Regions from separate parts of the Methylobacterium sp. BE186 genome, predicted to be linked through region 4. Evidence: predicted binding sites of a transcription regulator. Region 4 holds the regulator's gene; each other region holds the start of a gene.

Region 1 (4,864 bases), on a different contig from region 4:
TCTCCAGCGTCCGCTTGTTGATGTGGCGCGGGTTGAGGCGGCGCGCGAGGCAGGCGAGGTCCCGGAACGGGCGGTCGCCGCGCGCCTCGACGATCGCCTCCACCGCCGCCCGCCCGACGCCCTTGATGGCGGCGAGCGCGTAGCGGATGCGGCCCTCGTGCACCTCGAACACGACGCCGGACGTGTTGATCGAGGGCGGCTCGACCACGATCTTCATCCGCTGCGCGTCCTGGCGGAATTCGGCGAGCTTGTCGGTGTTGTCGAGGTCGAGCGTCATCGCGGCGGCGAGGAACTCGACCGGATAGTTCGCCTTCAGATAGGCCGTCTGGTAGGTCAGCAGGGCGTAGGCCGCCGCGTGGCTCTTGTTGAAGCCGTAATCGGCGAACTTGGCGAGCAGATCGAAGATCTCGTTCGCCTTCGCCTGAGCCAGTCCGCGCTCGACGCAGCCCTTCACGAAGCGGTCGCGCTGGGCGTCCATCTCCGCCTTGATCTTCTTGCCCATGGCGCGGCGCAGGAGGTCGGCGTCACCGAGCGAGTAGCCGGCGAGCACCTTGGCCACCTCCATCACCTGTTCCTGGTAGACGATGATCCCGAAAGTCTCCTTCAGGATCGGCTCCAGCTTCGGGTGCGGGTACCAGCTCGCCTCGTTGCCGGCGTCCCGCCCGAGCTTGCGCTCGCAATAGACGGGGATGTTGGCCATCGGGCCCGGCCGGTAGAGGGCGACCAGCGCGATGATGTCCTCGAACCGGTCGGCCTGCATCTCGCAGAGCGCCTTGCGCATGCCGGCCGATTCCACCTGGAACACGCCGACCGTCTCGCCGCGCTTCATCGGCTCGTAGGTCTTCTCGTCGTCGAGCGGCAGGCTCGCGAGATCGACGTGGATGCCGCGCAGCTTGAGGAGGTCCGTGCAGCAGCGCAGCATCGTCAGCGTCTTGAGGCCGAGGAAGTCGAACTTCACGAGCCCCGCCTGCTCGACCCACTTCATGTTGAACTGGGTCACCCGCATGCCCGTCTTCGGGTCGCGGTAGAGCGGGACGAGCTGCTCCAGCGGCCGGTCGCCGATGACGACGCCGGCGGCGTGGGTCGAGGCGTGCCGGTGCAGGCCCTCCAGCTTCTTGGAGATCTCCATGAGGCGGGCGACGATCGGCTCCTCCTCGATCGCCGATTGCAGCTTCGGCTCCCCCTCGATCGCCTGGGCGAGCGTCACGGGGTTCGCCGGGTTCTGCGGCACGAGCTTCGTCAGCTTGTCGACCTGCCCGTAGGGCATCTCCAGCACGCGGCCGACGTCGCGCAGCACGCCGCGGGCGAGCAGCGTGCCGAAGGTGATGATCTGGGCGACCTGCCGGTGCCCGTAGCGCTCCTGCACGTACTGGATCACGCGCTCGCGGCCCTCGACGCAGAAGTCGATGTCGAAATCCGGCATCGAGACGCGCTCGGGGTTGAGGAAGCGCTCGAACAGCAGGCCGAAGCGGAGCGGGTCGAGGTCGGTGATGAGGAGCGACCACGCGACGAGCGAGCCCGCGCCCGAGCCGCGGCCGGGCCCCACCGGGATGTCGTGGTCCTTGGCCCACTTGATGAAGTCCGAGACGATCAGGAAGTAGCCCGGGAACTTCATCTTGACGATGACGTCGAGCTCGAAGGCGAGGCGCTCCCGGTAGATCTCCTCGGACATGCCCGGCGCGGTGCCGTGCTGCTTGAGGCGCAGTTCGAGCCCCGCCTCGGCTTGCCGCCGGAGTTCGGCCGGCTCGTCGAGGGTAAGGGTCTCCGCGACCGCGCTCGCGGCCTCGGCGCTGGCCTCGACCGTGCCGGTGGGCGCGGCCTCCCTGTCGACGAGCGCGGCCGCCTGGTCGGCAGCGGCGACGCTGCCGAAATTCGGCAGGATCGGCTTGCGGGTGCGCACCCGGTAGGCGCAGCGCATGGCGATCTCGACGGTGGCCGAGAGCGCCTCCGGCAGGTCCCGGAACAGCTCCGCCATCTCGGCGCGGGTCTTGAAGGCGTGGCGCGGGGTCAGCCGGCGGCGGCGCTCGTCGGAGACGAGGCGCCCTTCCGCGATGGCGAGCAGCGCGTCGTGCGCCTCGTAGTCGCCCGCCTTGCCGAAGAAGGGCTCGTTGGTGGCGGCGACCGGCAGCCCGTGCCGGTCGGCGAGGCGCAGCAACTCGCGCTCGACCCGGCGCTCGTCGTCGGCTCCATGCCGCTGCAATTCGAGGTAGAGGTGGTCCTCACCGAAGGCGGAGAGAAGCTGCCCGAGGCGGGAGGCGGCGAGTTCCGGCCTCCCCGCGCGCAGCGCCGCGTCGAGCGGGCCGGTCGCTCCGCCGGTGAGCGCGATCAGTCCTTCGACGCCGTCGTCGAGCGCGCTCGCGGCGACCCGCGGCGCCTCGCCGAGCGGGCCGTCGAAATAGGCGCGGCTCGCGAGCCGCAGCAGATTGCCGTAGCCCGCCTCATCCTGGGCGAGGATGACGATGTTGCAGGCGGGCACGCTCAGCCGGGCCATCGGGTCCGGCGCCTCGAAGACGACGGAGAGCTGCATCCCGGCGATCGGCTGGATGCCGGAGCCCGCCGCCTTCTCGGAAAACTCCAGCGCACCGAACAGGTTGTTCGTGTCGGTCAGCGCGAGCGCGGGCTGCCTGTCGCCGACAGCCGCCTTCACGAGGTCGCCGACCTTGAAGGCGCCCTCGAGCAGGGAATAGGACGAGTGAACGTGGAGGTGGACGAATCCGACCTCCTTGAGCTGGCGCGCCATGACCGACCTTGTTCGTGGTCGGCCAGGATTCCGGCTCGGGCTTAAGGTGTCATCCGCAAAGGCGATGCTCGCCGCAGATGTCCACCGCCATGTGCCCTGCCGGCATCACCGGGGGCGGCCTGCCGCCCGAAACCGCACCCTTGCCGCGCTTTCCTGTGGGCGGCACCCGCCGGGCGGGAACTTTCCGGGAACGGGAAGGCACCCTTAATGGAGCGGGGCCAAGGCTACGGCCCAGAGCGCCACCGCGCTCGACAGGAGACCGAAGGCCGTGAACTCGATGAACCCCGTCAGGACGTTCCGCTTCGTGCTCATCGCTCGCATCTGCGCCTCCTTCTGATAGGCACAGTTTTGTTCCTGTTTTGTTCTATGTAAAGCGGGGATAGCGGGAAGACCCGCGCGCTGGTTAGCGGGGGGTAAACGACCGACGCTCGGCCCAGTGGCCGCGGGGCCCGTCGCGTCAGGCCAGTTGCTCGATCAGCCCGTCGCGGATCGTGACCCGCCGGTCCATGCGGGCAGCGAGGTCGAGGTTGTGGGTGGCGATCAGCGCGGCGAGGCCGGAGGCCCGCACCAGCGCGGTCAGGATCGAGAAGACGTGGTCGGCCGTATGGGGATCGAGGTTGCCGGTCGGCTCGTCGGCCAGCAGCAGCCGCGGGCCATTGGCGACCGCGCGCGCGATGGCGACGCGCTGCTGCTCGCCGCCCGAGAGCTCGGCCGGGCGGTGCTGCAGGCGGTCCTTGAGGCCGAGAAAGCTCAGAAGCTCGGCCGCTCGCGTCTTGGCCTCGGCCCGCGACAGGCCGCGGATGAGCTGGGGCATCACCACGTTCTCCTGCGCCGAGAACTCGGGCAGCAGGTGGTGGAACTGGTAGACGAAGCCCATCTCCTCGCGGCGCAGGCGCGTGCGCTCGGCGTCGCCCATCGCGGCGGTGGGCTGGCCGCCGACATAGACCTCGCCGCCATCGGGCTTCTCGAGGAGCCCGGCGACGTGCAGCAGCGTCGACTTGCCCGCCCCCGAGGGCGCCACCAGGGCGACGAGTTCGCCCGGCCAGATCGCGAGGTCGGCGCCCCGCAGGATCTCGAGTGCACCCTCGGCTTGAGGGTAGCGCCGCTCGACGCGGGCGAAGAACAGGGCCGGCACCGGCTGCGCGCCGGCGGGCTCGGGCGTCGTACTCATGAGCGTGACCCCTCTTGCGCCTCAGCCGTACCGCAACGCCTGGACCGGATCGAGCCGGGCGGCGCGCCAGGAGGGATAGAGCGTCGCGACGAGCGACAGCAGGAACGCGGTGACGACGACCACCGTGATCTCCGTGGCGTTCATCTGGGCCGGAATCTCGGCGAGGAAGCGCACGGTCGGGTCCCAGGCGGATGGGAAGAGGAAGCGCTGGATCGGCTTGATGTTGAGCGTGATCAGGATGCCGAGCCCGAGACCCGACAGCGTGCCCACGAGGCCGATCAGCGCGCCGTTGATCAGGAACACGCGCATCACGGTGCCGGGCGTCGCCCCCATGGTCCGGAGGATCGCGATGTCGCTCGACTTGTCGCGCACGAGCAGGATCAGGCCGGAGATGATGTTGAGGGTCGCCACCACCACGATCAGGCTGAGGATCAGGAACATCACGTTCCGCTCGACCTCCAGCGCGCCGAAGAAGGTGCGGTTGCGCTGGCGCCAGTCGGTCAGGAGCACGGGGCGCTCGGCCGCCATCTCCAGGGGCTCGCGCATCTCGGCCACCGCGTCGGCGTTGTCGAGGTAGATCTCGATCAGGCTGACGTCGCCCTCCCGGTTGAAGAAGGCCTGCGACTCGGTGAGCGGCATGAAGACGAAGGTCGCGTCGAACTCGGTCATGCCGATCTCGAACACCGCCTTGACGGTGTAGGCCTTGGTGCGCGGCGCCGTGCCGAAGGGCGTGGTCGCGCCCTTGGGGGTCGAGAGGGTGATCTGGTCGCCCGCCTGGAGACCGAGGGATTCGGCGAGGCGCCGGCCGATCGCGACCCCCGCCCCGTCGTCGAACCCGTTGAGGGTGCCGCTGCGCAGGTTCTTGGAGATCGCGGCGATGCCGTCGAGGTCCTGCTCGCGCACGCCGCGCACCAGCACGCCGCTGCCCCCGTAGGGCGAAGAGGCGAAAGCCT
Region 2 (4,864 bases), on a different contig from region 4:
CGGTCAGCGCCAGGACCGCGGTCGCGCCCAGCGCCACGACGAGCTTGGGGGCGACGAAGTCGAGCTCGCGGTCGAGCCACCAGCGATAGTGGCTGACCTCGCCCGCCGTCGGCTTCTGGTGGATGCGACGCTTGCCGCGCTCCTCGAACTTGAAGTGCTTGACCGCATTCGTGAGATAGCAGGCCGACCGGTCGATCCCCGCCTCCGCCATCGCCCGGGAGAGGAGCTGGCCCGCCGGGCCGACGAAGGGCCGGCCCTGGCGGTCCTCCTGGTCGCCCGGCTGCTCGCCGACGAAGGCGATCGCCGCGCCGACCGGCCCCTCCCCCAGCACGGCTTGCGTGGCGCCCGGCACCAGCGGCTCCGAGCGGCGGATGATGCCGTTCAGCGCGTCGAGCGAGGCGGGATCCTGATCCGCCATCGCGGCGAGCGCGCGGGCGGGCTGGCGCTTCGTGGGCATCTGCGGCTCCCTCTCGATCATCGCGGCGGTGCGGGACGAGGCCTGGCGGATCAGCGCCGGGATCGCGGCGGTCTCGGGCATGTTGTGCCAGTACTTCTTCGGCATCTCCGCCCGCATGGCGCGCAGGTTCGTGCGGGCCGGGTTGAACGTGCTCTCGTAGTAATCCCGCCAGCCCGCCTCGAACCCGTCGCCCGGCGGCACGTCCTCGCGCCGGCCCGGCGGGCCGAAGCGGAGCGCCTCCCCATCCCATCGCGCCGAGCCCTCCGGCGTGAGAATCGTCCAGGCGAGCGAGCGGAACCGGTCCACGAAGAAGGGCGCGGCGGCCTCCAGGATGTGGTGCTCCGGCTCGAACCAGGCGACGAAGCGCTCGGTTCCGGCCTCCGGCACCCGCCGGAAGCGCAGGAAGGCGTGCATCTTGTGAAGGTCGCGCTGGATCGCCTTGCGCATCCCGTTGAGCCGGTGAACCAGGGGATCGCTGGCGATCTCGAGGAGATCGCGCTCGCCCGCGCGGATGCGCCAGATCAGGGCGTAGAGCAGCGCGTAGCGCTCGGGGTCGCGGTGGGGCACCACCATCGGCACGAGCGCGGCGGCCGCCCGCGGCAGCGCGACCGGCGCGTCCGAGGCCACGGGCGCCTCCGCCCCGAACAGGCAGGCCGAATCCGCCGCGGCGGACCAGACCACGCGCTCCGGCGGCACGCCCTCGGCGACGAGCCCGCGCACGGCGGCGCGGAAGCCCTCGAGGTCGGCGCCGGGGCGCAACGAGACGGCGCGGGTGACCTCTCGCTCAGAGAGGGACAGGGTGAGGGGGGCGAGTTCTCCGGATGCACCGGTGTCCCTCACCCCTGCCCTCTCCCGGAGGGGAGAGGGGGTCCGGCGCGGTTCCTGCCCGGCCATCTCAGAACAGGCTCAGCTGCGCCGCCGGCTCGGCGAGGCGCGCGCGCAGGTCGAGGCGGTCGGTCAGCGCGGTCGGGCGATAATCGGCCGCGATCAGGAACGGCCGCGCCCGCTTGAGCCCCGAGGTGAGGCGGGCGACGTCGTCGAGGCGCAGGCTCGTGTGGCGGCGGGCCTTGAGGATCTTGTCCACCGCGCGCGCCCCGAGGCCGGGGATCCGCAGCAACATCTCCCGGTCGGCCCGGTTCACGTCGACGGGGAAGCGGTGGCGGTTCTTCAGCGCCCAGGCGAGCTTCGGGTCGACGTCGAGGGCGAACATGCCGCCCTCGGTGGCGTCGGCCACGTCGTCGGGGCTGAATTCGTAGTACCGGATCAGCCAGTCCGCCTGGTAGAGCCGGTGCTCGCGCTGGAGCGGGGGGGCCTTGAGCGGCAGGATGGTCGAGCCGTCGGGGATCGGGCTGAAGGCCGAGTAATAGACCCGCTTGAGGCCGAACGTGCCGTAGAGATGCGCGCTCTTGCGGATCAGGGCCTCGTCGGAGGTCGCGTCCGCGCCCACGATCACCTGCGTCGACTGGCCGGCCGGCGAGAAGCGGCGGCGCTCGGCCTTGGCCTCCACGATGCGGCTGCCGATCTGCTCCATCGCCCCCTGGATCGAGGCGCCGTCCTTCTCCGGGGCGAGGCGCTCCAGGCTCGCCTCGGTCGGCAGTTCCAGGTTGATCGAGAGGCGGTCGGCGTAGAGGCCCGCCTCCTCGATCAGCCAGGGGCTCGCCTCGGGAATCGACTTCAGGTGGATGTAGCCGCGAAAGCCGTGCTCGCGGCGGAGCGTCTTCGCGACGCGGGTCAGGAGTTCCATCGTGTGGTCGGGCGACTTGATGATGCCCGAGGAGAGGAACAAGCCTTCGATGTAGTTGCGCTTGTAGAACTCGACCGTGAGCGTCACGACCTCGTCGACCGTGAACTTCGCCCGCCTCACGTTGGACGAGCGGCGGTTGACGCAATAGGCGCAGTCGAACAGGCAGTAATTCGTCAGCAGGATCTTCAGGAGCGAGATGCAGCGCCCGTCCGGCGTGTAGGCGTGGCAGATGCCGGCGCCCGTCGTCGAGCCGAGCCCGTCCTTGCCCGCGACCCGCTTCGGCGCTCCCGACGAGGCGCAGGAGGCATCGTACTTCGCGGCATCGGCCAGGATGCGCAGCTTCTTGGCAAGCGTCTCGTCCATGGGGACAAGATGCCGCTCGTTCGCGGTTTGTTCAAGGAGCGGGTCGGCACCGTCCCGCGCCGTGGCGCCGCACCCCGCCACACGCGGGCCCCCTCTCCCGTTCGGGAGAGGGTTGAGTGAGGGGTGCGACGTCCCCGGGCGGACCTGACCCCCTCACCCGGCCGGCTGGCGCAGACGCGACCTCTCGAAGGAGAGAGGCGGGGTGCCTCAGCCCTGCTTCAGCGTGGCGTTCAGCGTGATCTCGGCGTTGAGCACCTTCGAGATCGGGCAGCCCGTCTCGGCGGCGTGGGCGAGCTCCTCGAACTTCGCCTGGTCGATGCCGGGGATCGTGGCGGTGAGCGTGAGGGCGGACTTCGTCACCTTGAAGCCGGCGCCGTCCTTCTCCAGCGTCACGACCGATTCCGTCGTCATCTCGGTGGCGGCGAGGCCCGCCTCCTGGAGCTGGAAGGCGAGCGCCATCGTGAAGCAGCCCGCATGGGCGGCCGCGATCAGCTCCTCGGGGTTGGTGCCGGGCTTGTCCTCGAAGCGGGTGTTGAAGCCGTAGGGCTGGTCCGAGAGCACGCCCGACCCGGTCGTGATGCGGCCCTTCCCCTCCTTGCCATTGCCCTGCCAGACGGCGTGCGCCTTGCGATTGATCATCGGGATGTCCTGTCGTGGCGGGCGCCCCGCGCGGGATGCGCGGGCAGGGCCCGGATGCCATCCCGAGGTGGAGCGGCCTCGCGCGAAATCCAGCGGCGCGGGGTGGCTCAGCTGAACCCGCCCGCGCCCTCGTCGTCCCTGCCGGCCTCGCCCTCCGCGTCCACGGTGCGGCGGGCGAGATCGTAGGGGAAGCCCGCCCGGGCGAGCGCGGCGAGGTCCCGGTCGCGGTTGACGGCCCGCGCATCCGGCCGGCGGAAGGGTCCGAGGCGGCGGCGCTTAGCGTAGGCCAGGGCGGCGGCCTCCTCGGCCAGGGCGGGCTCGCCCTCGGGCGCCGCCTCGCGCTCGGCCTCCATCGCCGCCTCGATCGTGTCGCGGGGGACGCCCTTGGCCGCGAGCTTGGCGGCCGCGCCCCGGGCCGAGGCGCCGCGTCGGCGGAGCGTGGCGAGCCGGGCCGCGGTGAAGCGGGCATCGTCCACGAGGCCCGCGCGGACGGCCCGCGCCACGGTCTCCTCCACGAGGGGAGCGAAGGCGCCGGCCTCCTCGCCGCGGGCGCGGGTCCGTTTCTCGACCCGCCGCCGCAGGGTTCGCCGCAGCATCTCGGTCGAGGCGCTGTAGCGCTCGAGATAGTGGAGGGCCGCCCGCTCGAGCCAGGCCGCCGTCACGGGCGGCGCGGGCCTTGCTTCACGATTTCGCGGCGGCGCAACGTTTGGCGGAGTCACCGGTTCTTCACCTTTCGGACAGGATTACGATTCATGACTGGGTCATGGAAAGCACGAAACGCAGAGGGAAGCGGCCCGCGCTGCCCGCGCTCCTCGTGAGACGCGAGTGGCTCCTCGTCCTGCTCGCCCTCGGGCTCGCCGCCACCGCGGCGGCCGTCGTCTACCTGTCGCGCCCCACCACCCTCACCGTCGCCGTCGGCCCCCGCGACGGCGCCGAGGCCGCCCTGATGGAGGCCTACGCCAACGCGCTGGCCCGCGGCCGAGAGGACGTGCGCCTCAAGATCATCCCCTACGACGACGTGCGCGACAGCGCCGCCGCGCTCCAGGGGGGCCGCGCCGACCTCGCCGTGGTGCGGCCCGACGTCCACATGCCCGAGAACGGGCTGACCCTCGCGATCCTGCACGACGAGGCCCTCGTCATCGCCGCCCCCGAGGCCAGCGAGATCGACAGCTTCCCCGATCTCGCCCGCAAGCGCCTCGGCATCGTGGTGCGCCACAACGCCGACCTGCCCTTCCTGACGAACCTGCTCGCCTTCTACGACCTCGCCACCGCGAGCGTCGAGAATGCCGAGCCCGAGCTGAACCCGGGCCGGGTCGCCCTCGTGCAGCTGAAGCCCTCCGAGGTCACCGCGGCCATCGCCGAGAAGCGGGTCGACGCGGTCGCCGTCATCGCCAACCCGGCCTCGAAGGTCGCGGGCCAGACGGTACGGGCGGTCGAGCTCGGCACGCCCGACCGCAAGATCGACCTCGTCTCGGTGCCGGACGGCGAGGCGATCCTGACGCGCTTCCCCGAATTGCAGGCGGTCACGATCCCCGCCGGCACCTTCGGCGGGCGGCCCAAGCGCCCGGACGAGGAGGTGAAGACGGTGGGCGCCTCCTACCGGCTGATGGCGCGCGGCGCGGTCAGCCGCGTCGCCGTGGCCTCGGCCACCCAGCACCTGT
Region 3 (4,864 bases), on a different contig from region 4:
GAGGAGGCGGTGGATCGTCTTCGCCTCGAGCCCGGTCTGCTCGCTCATGCGCTTGGCGGCGCGGCCCGTCGGGGCGGCGAGCAGGACCCGCACGCCCTTGGCGGTGAGGATGCGCAGGATCGAGTCGAGGGTCGATGTCTTGCCGACCCCGGGGCCGCCCGTGACGATCGCGAGCTTCGAGGCGAGCACCAGCCGCACCGCCTCCCGCTGGGAGGGCGAGAGGGTCTTGCCGGTGCGACCCTCGACCCAGGGCAGCGCCTTCTCGAGGTCGATCCCGCCCCAGGGCGGCGTGCCGGCGGCGCGCACGAGCAGGCGCTCGGCGATGACCCGCTCGGCTCCGTGCAGACCCTTCAGGAACAGGCAGGGCTGCCCGTCGAGGTCGTCGGCGATCACCTCCTCGGCCGCCCGGACCGCGCCCGCCACCGCGAGGCGCACCGCCTCCGCCTCGACCTCCAGGAGCTTGACGGCGAGCGCGGTGAGCTGCTCGGCGGGCAGGCCGCAATGGCCCTCGTCCATCGCCGTCTGCAGGGCGAAGCTGATCCCGGCCGCGAGGCGCTGGGGCGCGTGCTTCTCCATCCCCAGCCGCATCGCGATCGCGTCCGCCGTGCGGAAGCCGATGCCGCGGATGTCGCGGGCGAGCCGGTACGGGTCCTCCGTCATCACGGCGATCGAATCATGCCCGTAGGTGCGGAAGATGCGCACGGCGCGCGCCGTGCCGACCCCGTGCGCGTGCAGGAAGATCATGATCTCGCGCACGGCCTTCTGCTCGGCCCAGCCGGCGACGATCCGCTCGGCGCGCTTCCGTCCGATACCGGGCACCTCCGTGAGGCGCCCCGGCTCGGCCTCGATGATCTCGAACGTGTCTGCGCCGAAGAGCGCGACGATGCGCTTGGCCATCGCAGGGCCGATGCCGCGCATCTGGCCGCTGGCGAGGTAGCGCTCAATGCCCTCGACGCCGGTCGGCGGCGTCGCGGTCAACGAGGTCGCCTTGAACTGGAGGCCATGCGCCCGGTCCGAGACCCAGTGCCCGGTCGCGGTGATCCACTCGCCCGCGCCGATCGCGGGCGCGTGCCCGACGAGGGGGACGAGGTCGCGCTTGCCCCGCACCCCGACCTTGAGGACGCAGAACCCCGTCTCGGCGTTGTGGAACGTCACCCGCTCGACCGTGCCGGCCAGGATCTCGGCGGGCGCGCCCGTGCCGCGGTCGCTGTTCAGGTCCTGAGGCCGCACCATGCGGTTCACGATACCACCTCGGGCGGCATCCGCCTCACGCGGCGCGGCCGCGACCCTTCCTGCCCGGCCAGCCGAGGGCCACGAGACGGGCCTTGGCGTAGTCGCGAACCTCGTCGCGGGTGCCCGCGGGGAAGCCGTTCAGGATCCGCTGCGTCTCGGCATCGAGCATCAGGTCGGTCACCGCATTGACGCTGTCCGCCTCGTCGATCCGCCGCTTCAGGTCGCCCTCGGCCTCCGTGACCTCGTCGAACGGGTCGGCCGCCTCGAAATCCTCGTCGACCGCGCGGATCGGCACGCCCTGGGACTGGCGGAACTCGTCCGCCTCCTCCTCGCTGTAGACGAGGCCGTGCAGCTCGATCAGCTTGAGGATGACCCGGTCCTTCCCCCGCTTCTCGGCCATCGCGTAGACGTAGGCCGCCTGCTTGCCGGAGACCCGGTAGTTCACGTTGACGAGCGCCTCGCCGAGCGACCACTCGACCCGCTCCGTCCCGGGCTTGGTGCCCGGCAGCCGGCCGGTGACGAGAATCACGGCCTCGTCCCGCTCGGCCCGGATGAGGGTGGGCGGATCGAAGACGATCCCGGCCTGCGCGGCGATGCGCTCCAGCGTCTTGTGGTAGATGACGGCCGTGCCCTGCACGCGCCAGACATTGCCCCCGAAGGGCTCGCCGTAGCGCACGAGGATGTCGGCGATCTGCTTGTCGGCGGTCCGCATGGCGGCTCCGTTCGTGATATGTTCTTTTTGCGATATGGGGCGCGGGGGCGGGGCCGCGCAAGGGATGGAGCCCTGATCCCCTCTCCCATCCGGGAGAGGTCGGTTTGTCGGAACGCGGATCAGGTGAGGGATGCGCCTCGTCCGGAGCGATCGCACCCCTCACCCCGGCCCTCTCCCGAACGGGAGAGGGGGCGCGGCGCGCCGGGCGATGCGGAACGATCCGATCCTAGAACGGGATGTCGTCGTCGAGGTCGTAATTGCCCCGGCCGCCGCCACCGCTGCCGCCGTTCCCGTTGCCGCCGGTCGAGGCCGGGCGCCGCTCGGAGCTGGACGAGCGGCCGCCGCCGTAATCGCCGCCCCGCGAGCCGCCGCCGAAATCGCCGCCGCGGCTGATCTGGCCGCCGCCCTCCTCGTCGGAGCCCATCTCGGCCCCGCCGCCGCGCCCGTCGAGGATCGTCAGCTCGCCGCGGAAGCGCTGCAGCACCACCTCGGTCGTGTACTTCTCGACGCCGGAATTGTCGGTCCACTTGCGCGTCTGGAGCTGGCCCTCGACGTAGACCTTTGAGCCCTTGCGCAGGTACTGCTCGGCGACGCGAGCGAGGTTCTCGTTGTAGATCACGACCGAGTGCCACTCGGTCTTCTCCTTGCGCTCGCCCGACGCCTTGTCCTTCCAGGATTCGGACGTCGCCAAGCGCAGGTTCACCACCGGGTCGCCGGAGGCGAGGCGCCTCGTCTCGGGGTCGCGCCCGAGATTGCCGACCAGAATGACCTTGTTCACGCTGCCCGCCATCGCTCTCTCCTTGCTGTCGATCTCACTGGGCCGTCGCGGACCGGCGCATGCCCATCCTCAGGTTCTGGGGCCGTGAGCCGCCGCCCGCAATGCGGGTGCGCTGCCGGTCCACGAAAAACACACCTGGGGAACGCGCGCCGCGATCCGCCGTTCGTTCTACCTTTGTTCCATGCCCGGCGCAAGGGCCGACCCACGTCCGTGCGCGCGACACGCCATCCCCGCGCTCACGCGACATGGACGATCAGCTTCCCGAAATTGTGCCCCTTGAGCAGGCCGATCAAGGCGTCCGGCGCCTGTTCCAGGCCTTCGACGATGTCCTCGCGGTAGCGCACGCGTCCCTCCCTCAGCCAGCCGCCGACGTCGCGGGCGAAGGTCCTCGCCTGATCGGCGAAATCCGAGACGATGAAGCCCTGCAGCCGCAGCCGCTTCGTCAGGATCGCCCGCATCAGGGCGGGGGAGCGATCGGGCCCGGGCGGAAGCTCCGTGGCGTTGTAGCCGGAGACGAGGCCGCAGACGGGCACCCGGGCGAAGCCGTTGAGGAGCGGCAGGACGGCGTCGAACACGGCGCCCCCGACATTCTCGAAATAGACGTCGATGCCGTCCGGGCAGGCCGCGGCGAGTTGGCCGGGCAGGTCCTCGCCGCGATGGTCGATCGCGGCGTCGAAGCCGAGGTCCTGACGCAGATACGCGCATTTCTCCGGCCCGCCGGCGATGCCGACCGCGCGGGCTCCCTTGAGCCGGGCGATCTGTCCCACGAGGGAGCCGACCGGGCCTGAGGCCGCGGCGACGACGACGGTCTCGCCGGGCTTCGGGTCGCCGATGGTGAGGAGGCCGGTATAGGCGGTCATCCCCGGCATGCCGAGGATGCCGAGCGCCGTCGTCGCGGGGGCGAGGTTCGGGTCGACCCGGCGCAGGCCCCGGCCCGAGGCGACGGCGTAATCCTGCCAGCCCGAGAAGGCGGCGACGAGCTCGCCGACGGCGAAGTCCGGGTTGTTCGAGGCAACGACCTCGGCCACCACCTCCCCCACCATCACGGCTCCGATCGCGACGGGCTCCGCGTAGGATTTCGCGGCGCTCATCCGCCCGCGCATGTAGGGATCGAGGGAGAGCCAGCGGGTGCGCAGCAGGATCTCGCCCTCGCGCGGGGTCGGCACGCGCCCCTCCTCCAACCGGAAATGCGCTGGCGTCGGCTCCCCGTGGGGACGGGAGGCGAGGACGATGCGGCGGTTCACGGCGGCCATGGCGGGCTCCGGTTCTGCGGGCGCTCGAAGATGGGTTCTGCGGGTGTTTCGCGGTTCCTCCTCCGGCGAGATGGGGCGGAGGCGCCGACCCCGCAATCGCCCGCATGATCACCGCCCGTATGATCATCGCCTGTTGATCGTCCCGGTGCGGTCGGAGCGAGGGTCTGGCGCGTTGAGCGGGAGACTTGTGGGAGACCGACGATGCGACACCCCCTCCGGATGGCGATGGCCGCCCTCGCGATGGCCGGCGGCGCCGGCGGCGCGAGGGCCGGCGAGGATCCGCTGGCGGCCCATCTCTGGACGCGGCGCGTCCTCGTCGTCTCGGGGCCGGGCCCCGATGATCCCGGCCTGCGCGCGCAGCGCCAAGCGCTCGCCTCAGCGCGGGCGGGTGCGGGCGAGCGCGATCTCGTCACGCTGGAGGCCGTGGGCAATTCGGTGGAGGCCGCCTCCCTGCGGCGTCGGCTGAACCTGCCGGCCGACGCCTTCCGTGCGGTCCTCGTCGGCAAGGATGGCGGGGCGAAGCTCCAATCGGCCGAACCGATCCCGCCGGAGCGCCTGTTCGCCACGATCGACGCGATGCCGATGCGGCGCGACGAGGCGCGGGAGAGGTGGCGCTGAGCGAGACGGGGCGAGATGGGGCGGCTCGAAGCCGCCCCGCCCCTGCCGCTCAGTAGCAGCGCTGCACGAAGACCCGCCGGTAGCCCCAGGGCGTCCAGCGCACCCGCGGGACCGTGTAGCAGCCGTAGCCGTAATCGTAGGCGCCATAGCCGCCGTAATAGCCGGCGGGCGCGTATCCGTAGCCGTATCCGTAACCCGGATAGCCGTAATAGCCGCCGTAGAGGCCGCCCGCGGCCAGGCCCAGGCCGACGCCGAGCCCCAGCCCGCCGA
Region 4 (4,864 bases):
GGGTGGGCGCGGAGCTGGCGCAGGAGGCGGGGCAACGGCGCCTGTTTCCCTGGCTCGCGGTCGCCTTCGGGACGGGCATCCTCGTCTATTTCGCTCTCACCGACGGCGAGCCGGCGCTCGCCGCCGCGCCCATCGCCGCCGGCCTGTGCCTTGCGCTGACGCCCGTCCTCGGTGCGAGGCCCGCCGCGCTCGCGCTGACGCTCGCGCTCGCCGCCGCCTTCCTCGGCTTCGGGGCGGCGGCGTGGCGCGTCGCCCGCGTTTCCGGCCCGATCCTCGCGCGGACCACCATCGCGCCCCTCACGGGGCTGATCGAGGCCCTCGACGAGCGGGAGGAGGGCGCGCGCCTCGTGGTGCGCCTCACGAGCTTCGGAACCCTGGCACCCGAAGCGCGCCCCTTGCGGGTGCGCGTGACCTACCGGACCCGGCAGGCCCTGAAGCCCGGCGATTTCATCGCGGCCAAGGCGCGCCTCCTGCCGCCGCCCGAGCCGGCGCGTCCCGGCGGCTACGATTTCGGGCGCGACGCCTATTTCCGCGGCATCGGCGCCGTGGGCTCCCTCGTCGGGACGATCGAGGTGAGGTCACCGCCCGAGCCCCTGCCTCTCGCCCTTCGCCTCGCGGCCGGCATCGACGACGCGCGCAACGCGCTCACGCGGCGCATCACCGACGCGAACGGGGGCAGGCCGGCGCCGTGGCCGCCGCGCTGGTGACGGGCAAGCGCGGCCTCATCGCACCGGAGACCAACGACGTGCTGCGGGCGGCGGGCATCTACCACGTCGTCTCGATCTCCGGCCTGCACATGGTGCTCGCGGCCGGCGTCGTCTTCTGGCTGGTGCGCTCCGCGCTGGCGCTGGTGCCGCATTGCGCCCTGCTGTGGCCGATCAAGAAGATCGCGTCCGGCTTCGCGATGGTGGGCGTCACCGCCTATTGTGCGTTCTCCGGTTGGGACGTCGCCGCCGAGCGGGCTCTGATCATGACCCTGATCATGCTCGGCGCGATCCTCGTCGACCGCCCGGCCCTGAGCATGCGCAACCTCGCGCTCGCCGCCCTCGTGGCGCTCGCCCGCGAGCCCGAGGCGTTGCTCGGCCCGAGCTTCCAGATGTCGTTCGGGGCGGTGGCCGGCCTGATCGCCTGCGCCCGCTTCATCGACGGGCGCCTCTTCCGGCGCGAGGGCGCCGGGCCGGTCGGGCGGTCCGTCGCCCTGGCCGCGGGCGCCGTGATCGGCACCTTGCTGACGACGCTCGTGGCGCAGATCGCCACAGCCCCCTTCGCGACCTACCATTTCCAGACGATCCAGCCCTTCGGCCTCGTCGGCAACGCCCTCACGCTGCCGCTCGTCTCCCTCGTGGTGATGCCGGCCGCGGTGCTCGGGATCCTCGCCTACCCGTTCGCGCTCGATCAGCCGGTCTGGTGGCTGATGGGGCAGGCGGTGCGCGGCATGCTCGCGATCTCGGGCTGGATCGGCGGTCTCGGGCAGGCGAATGTCGGGGTGCCGGCCTTCGGCACGGGCGCTCTCGCGCTGCTGGCCGCCGGCCTCCTCGTCGCGGTCCTACCCGCCTCGCGCCTGCGATGCCTGTGCGTGGTGCCGCTCGGCCTCGGCCTCCTCCTGGCCGCATCGCCCGAGCGCCAGGACATCTTCATCGATCGCGAGGGGAGGGGCGCGGCGGTGCGGGGCGAGGAGGGCCGTCTCGTCGCTCTTGGCCGGCCCTCCTCCTTCGTCCTCGAGCAGTGGATGAAGGCGGACGGCGATGCGCGGAAGGCGTCGGAGGCCGGGGAAGGGGGACGCTGCGACCGGCTCGGCTGCACCCTGCGGGCCTTCGACGGGCGCCGGATCGCGCTGGCGCGTGACAAGCGCGCGCTCACCGAGGATTGCGCGCGCGCCGACATCGTCATCACGTCGCAAGTCGCCCCGCCGGGCTGCGCGGCGGGGCTCGTCATCGACCGCGCCTATCTTGCGCGGTCTGGCGCCGTCGCGATCCGCCTCACCGGTTCCGGCCCAATCGTCTCGACGGCCCGCGGTCTCGGTGGATCCTCGCCCTGGCGCCCGGCCGCGGCGCCGCGCGCCCAGCAGATTCCGGGCTCTCCGACCGCTCGGGCAAGCCCGGACGAGGCCGCTCCGGAGGAGGGTGCCGCGTCTGCGGAGACGGGCCCCGAATCGCTTCAGTAGCGGCGCACGAGGCTGACGAGGCGTCCCTGGATGCGGACCCGGTCGGGACCGAGCACGCGGGTCTCGTAGGACGGATTCGCGGCCTCGAGGGCGATCGAGGAGCCGCGGCGGCGCAGGCGCTTGAGCGTCGCCTCCTCGTCGTCGATGAGGGCCACGATGATGTCGCCCGTGTTGGCCGTGTCCTGCTTGCGGATCACCACGAGGTCGCCGTCGAGGATGCCGGCCTCGATCATCGAGTCGCCGCGCACCTCGAGCGCGTAATGCTCGCCGCCCGCCAGGAAATCCGGCGACAGGGTGATCGACGCGCTCTGGTTCTGGATCGCCGAGATCGGCGTGCCCGCCGCGATCCGCCCCATCACGGGGATCGTCATGGCGCGGCCGTTCTCGTCGGTCGCCTGCGTCGTCGGCAGCTTCGCGGCCGGCGCCCGCGTGCGGCCGCCCTCGACGACGCTCGGCGTGAAGCGGCGCACCTCGCTGCCCGACCCGGCCGGCTGGCCGAGGCTCTCGGGCATGCGGATCACCTCGATCGCCCGTGCCCGGTTCGGCAGGCGGCGCAGGAAGCCGCGCTCCTCAAGCGCCGTGATGAGGCGGTGGATGCCGGATTTCGACTTGAGATCGAGGGCATCCTTCATCTCATCGAAAGACGGCGGGACGCCGCTCTCGCGCATCCGCTGCTGGATGAAGCGGAGCAGATCCAGCTGTTTACGCGTCAGCATGGGGCAGTCTCATCTCTCGGGGCGACGCGGCGGGCGGTCGCGGAAACAAAGCGCGAACACGTTAAACGTTCCGCAAGTGTTCCGCAAGCGCAGCTTGGCGATACTGATCGAGATCAGAGGATCGAGCGGTCGAGACGCAGGATGCGGCAGGATTCGCCAGCCTTCGCGGCCGGCGCGTGCGGCGGGCGCACGAGAAGGGCCTCGGCTTGACCGAGCACCGAGAGCATCGAGGAATCCTGCCGCGCCTCGGGATGCGCGACCGGCAGACGATCGGGCGCCGTGTCGAGGCGGGCCCGCATGTAGTCGGCCCGGCCGTCATTCGCCGGCAGATCGCGGCCGAGCGTCGCCGGCTCGTCGCGGTCGGCACCCGCCCGCGGATCTCCGACGAGCGCGCGGATCGCCGGGACCACGAAGAGCATCCCGCAGACGATGGCCGAGACCGGGTTGCCCGGCAGGCCGATGACCAGCATCTCGCCGAGCCGGCCATGCATCAGCGGCTTGCCGGGTCGCAGCGCGACGCGCCAGAAGCCGAGTTCGAGCCCCTCGCGGGCGAGCGTCGATTGCACGAGGTCGTGGTCGCCGACCGACGCGCCGCCGAGGGTGACGAACAGGTCTGCGCGCACCTCGCGGGCCCGGCGGATCGCGTCCTCCAGCGCCGGCAGGCTGTCGCCCGCGATGCCGAGGTCGATCGGGTCCGCTCCGGCCGCGCGGGCGAGAGCGGCGAGCGCGAGCGCGTTCGAGGCGACGATCTGGTCCCAGGCGACCGGCGCCCCCGGCGCCACCAACTCGTCGCCGGTGGCGAGGATCGCGACCCGGGGACGGCGTCGCACGGCGACCTCCGCGTGGCCGGCCGCGGCGGCGAGCGCGAGCCGGCGCGCGTCGAGGCTCTCGCCCGCCTGCAGGAGCGCGTCGCCTTCCCGGAAATCGAGTCCGGCGGGCCGGACGAAGCGGCCCGCGGATACGCCTTCCCGCGCGGTCACCGTGTCGCCCTCGGCCTCCGCGTTCTCCTGGATCAGGATCACGTCGGCTCCCTCCGGCACGGGCGCGCCGGTGAAGATGCGCACGGCCTCGCCGGGGCCGACCCGGCCGGCATAGCCATGTCCGGCGGCGCTCGTGCCGACGAGCCGCAGCCGGGCGGGGATGCCGGCGAGGTCGGCGCCGCGCACGGCGTAGCCGTCCATCGCGGAGGCCGGGAAGGGCGGCTGCGTGCGCAGCGCGGCGACCGGTTCCGCGAGCGTCCGCCCGGCTGCGGCGGCGATCCCGAGGCGCTCCGCCTCGACGGGCCGGGACACGCTGGAGAGGATGCGCCCCAGCGCCTCCGCGACGGGCAGGAGGCCGCTCACGCGCCGGCTTTCGCGCGATAGCTGCCCGAGCGGCCGCCATCCTTGGCGAGCAGCCGGATGCCCTCGATGCGCATGCCGCGATCGACCGCCTTCACCATGTCGTAGACGGTGAGGCAGGCGATCGAGACCGCGGTCAGCGCTTCCATCTCGACGCCGGTCGGACCCTGCACGCGCACCTCCGCGGTGAGCCGAAGGCCGGGGAGCGCTTCATCGACCTCGCAGGTCACGTGGACCTTCGAGAGCAGGAGGGGATGGCAGAGCGGGATCAACTCGTGCGTGCGCTTGGCCGCCATGATGCCGGCAAGGCGCGCGGTGCCGATCACGTCGCCCTTCTTCGCGTCCCCCTCCCGGATGAGCCTGAGCGTCTCGGGAAGCATCACCACGGCCCCTTCCGCCAGCGCCGTGCGGGTGGTCGCGGCCTTGTCGGTGACGTCGACCATGTTGGCCGCGCCGGTGGCGTCGAGATGGGTGAGGCCGGTCATCCGCGGGTCCGGGTCACGCCGTCTCGCCGAACAGGAGGCTGCGCGTCGCCTCCGTCAGGTTCGCCTGCCGCATCAGGCTCTCGCCGACGAGAACCGTGTTGAGGCCGTTCTCCGCGAGGCGGACCACGTCCGCATGGCTGGCGATGCCGCTCTCGGCGA

The links. The regulator LexA, encoded in region 4, represses DNA repair genes until DNA is damaged. The targets are predictions, from matches to a motif close to TGTTCNNNNTGTGTTCNG.
Region 1: a site for LexA is predicted at 2,916-2,933, ahead of dnaE (DNA polymerase III subunit alpha). Genes of this name have one in related genera too.
Region 2: a site for LexA is predicted at 2,582-2,599, ahead of J2X36_RS12165 (putative DNA modification/repair radical SAM protein). Genes of this name have one in related genera too.
Region 3: a site for LexA is predicted at 1,954-1,971, ahead of J2X36_RS08845 (trna delta -isopentenylpyrophosphate transferase). Genes of this name have one in related genera too.

The regions. Positions count from the first base shown of each region.
Region 1 is NZ_JAVDVV010000015.1:19,910-24,773, forward strand. It holds gene dnaE (DNA polymerase III subunit alpha) at 1-2,740, opposite strand, end outside; gene J2X36_RS15980 (ABC transporter ATP-binding protein) at 3,198-3,911, opposite strand; gene J2X36_RS15985 (lipoprotein-releasing ABC transporter permease subunit) at 3,933-4,864, opposite strand, start outside.
Region 2 is NZ_JAVDVV010000009.1:90,906-95,769, reverse strand. It holds gene J2X36_RS12170 (UdgX family uracil-DNA binding protein) at 1-1,255, opposite strand, end outside; gene J2X36_RS12165 (putative DNA modification/repair radical SAM protein) at 1,353-2,564, opposite strand; gene J2X36_RS12160 (OsmC family protein) at 2,772-3,203, opposite strand; gene J2X36_RS12155 (RecX family transcriptional regulator) at 3,311-3,865, opposite strand; gene J2X36_RS12150 (TAXI family TRAP transporter solute-binding subunit) at 4,018-4,864, shown strand, end outside.
Region 3 is NZ_JAVDVV010000006.1:87,363-92,226, reverse strand. It holds gene J2X36_RS08850 (ATP-dependent RecD-like DNA helicase) at 1-1,233, opposite strand, end outside; gene J2X36_RS08845 (trna delta -isopentenylpyrophosphate transferase) at 1,268-1,945, opposite strand; gene ssb (single-stranded DNA-binding protein) at 2,172-2,735, opposite strand; gene J2X36_RS08835 (NADP-dependent oxidoreductase) at 2,960-3,976, opposite strand; gene J2X36_RS08830 (DUF4174 domain-containing protein) at 4,178-4,594, shown strand; gene J2X36_RS08825 (hypothetical protein) at 4,644-4,864, opposite strand, start outside.
Region 4 is NZ_JAVDVV010000011.1:76,077-80,940, reverse strand. It holds partial or broken gene J2X36_RS13545 (ComEC/Rec2 family competence protein) at 1-2,164, shown strand, start outside; gene lexA (transcriptional repressor LexA) at 2,158-2,880, opposite strand; gene glp (gephyrin-like molybdotransferase Glp) at 2,994-4,223, opposite strand; gene moaC (cyclic pyranopterin monophosphate synthase MoaC) at 4,220-4,705, opposite strand; gene trpC (indole-3-glycerol phosphate synthase TrpC) at 4,719-4,864, opposite strand, start outside.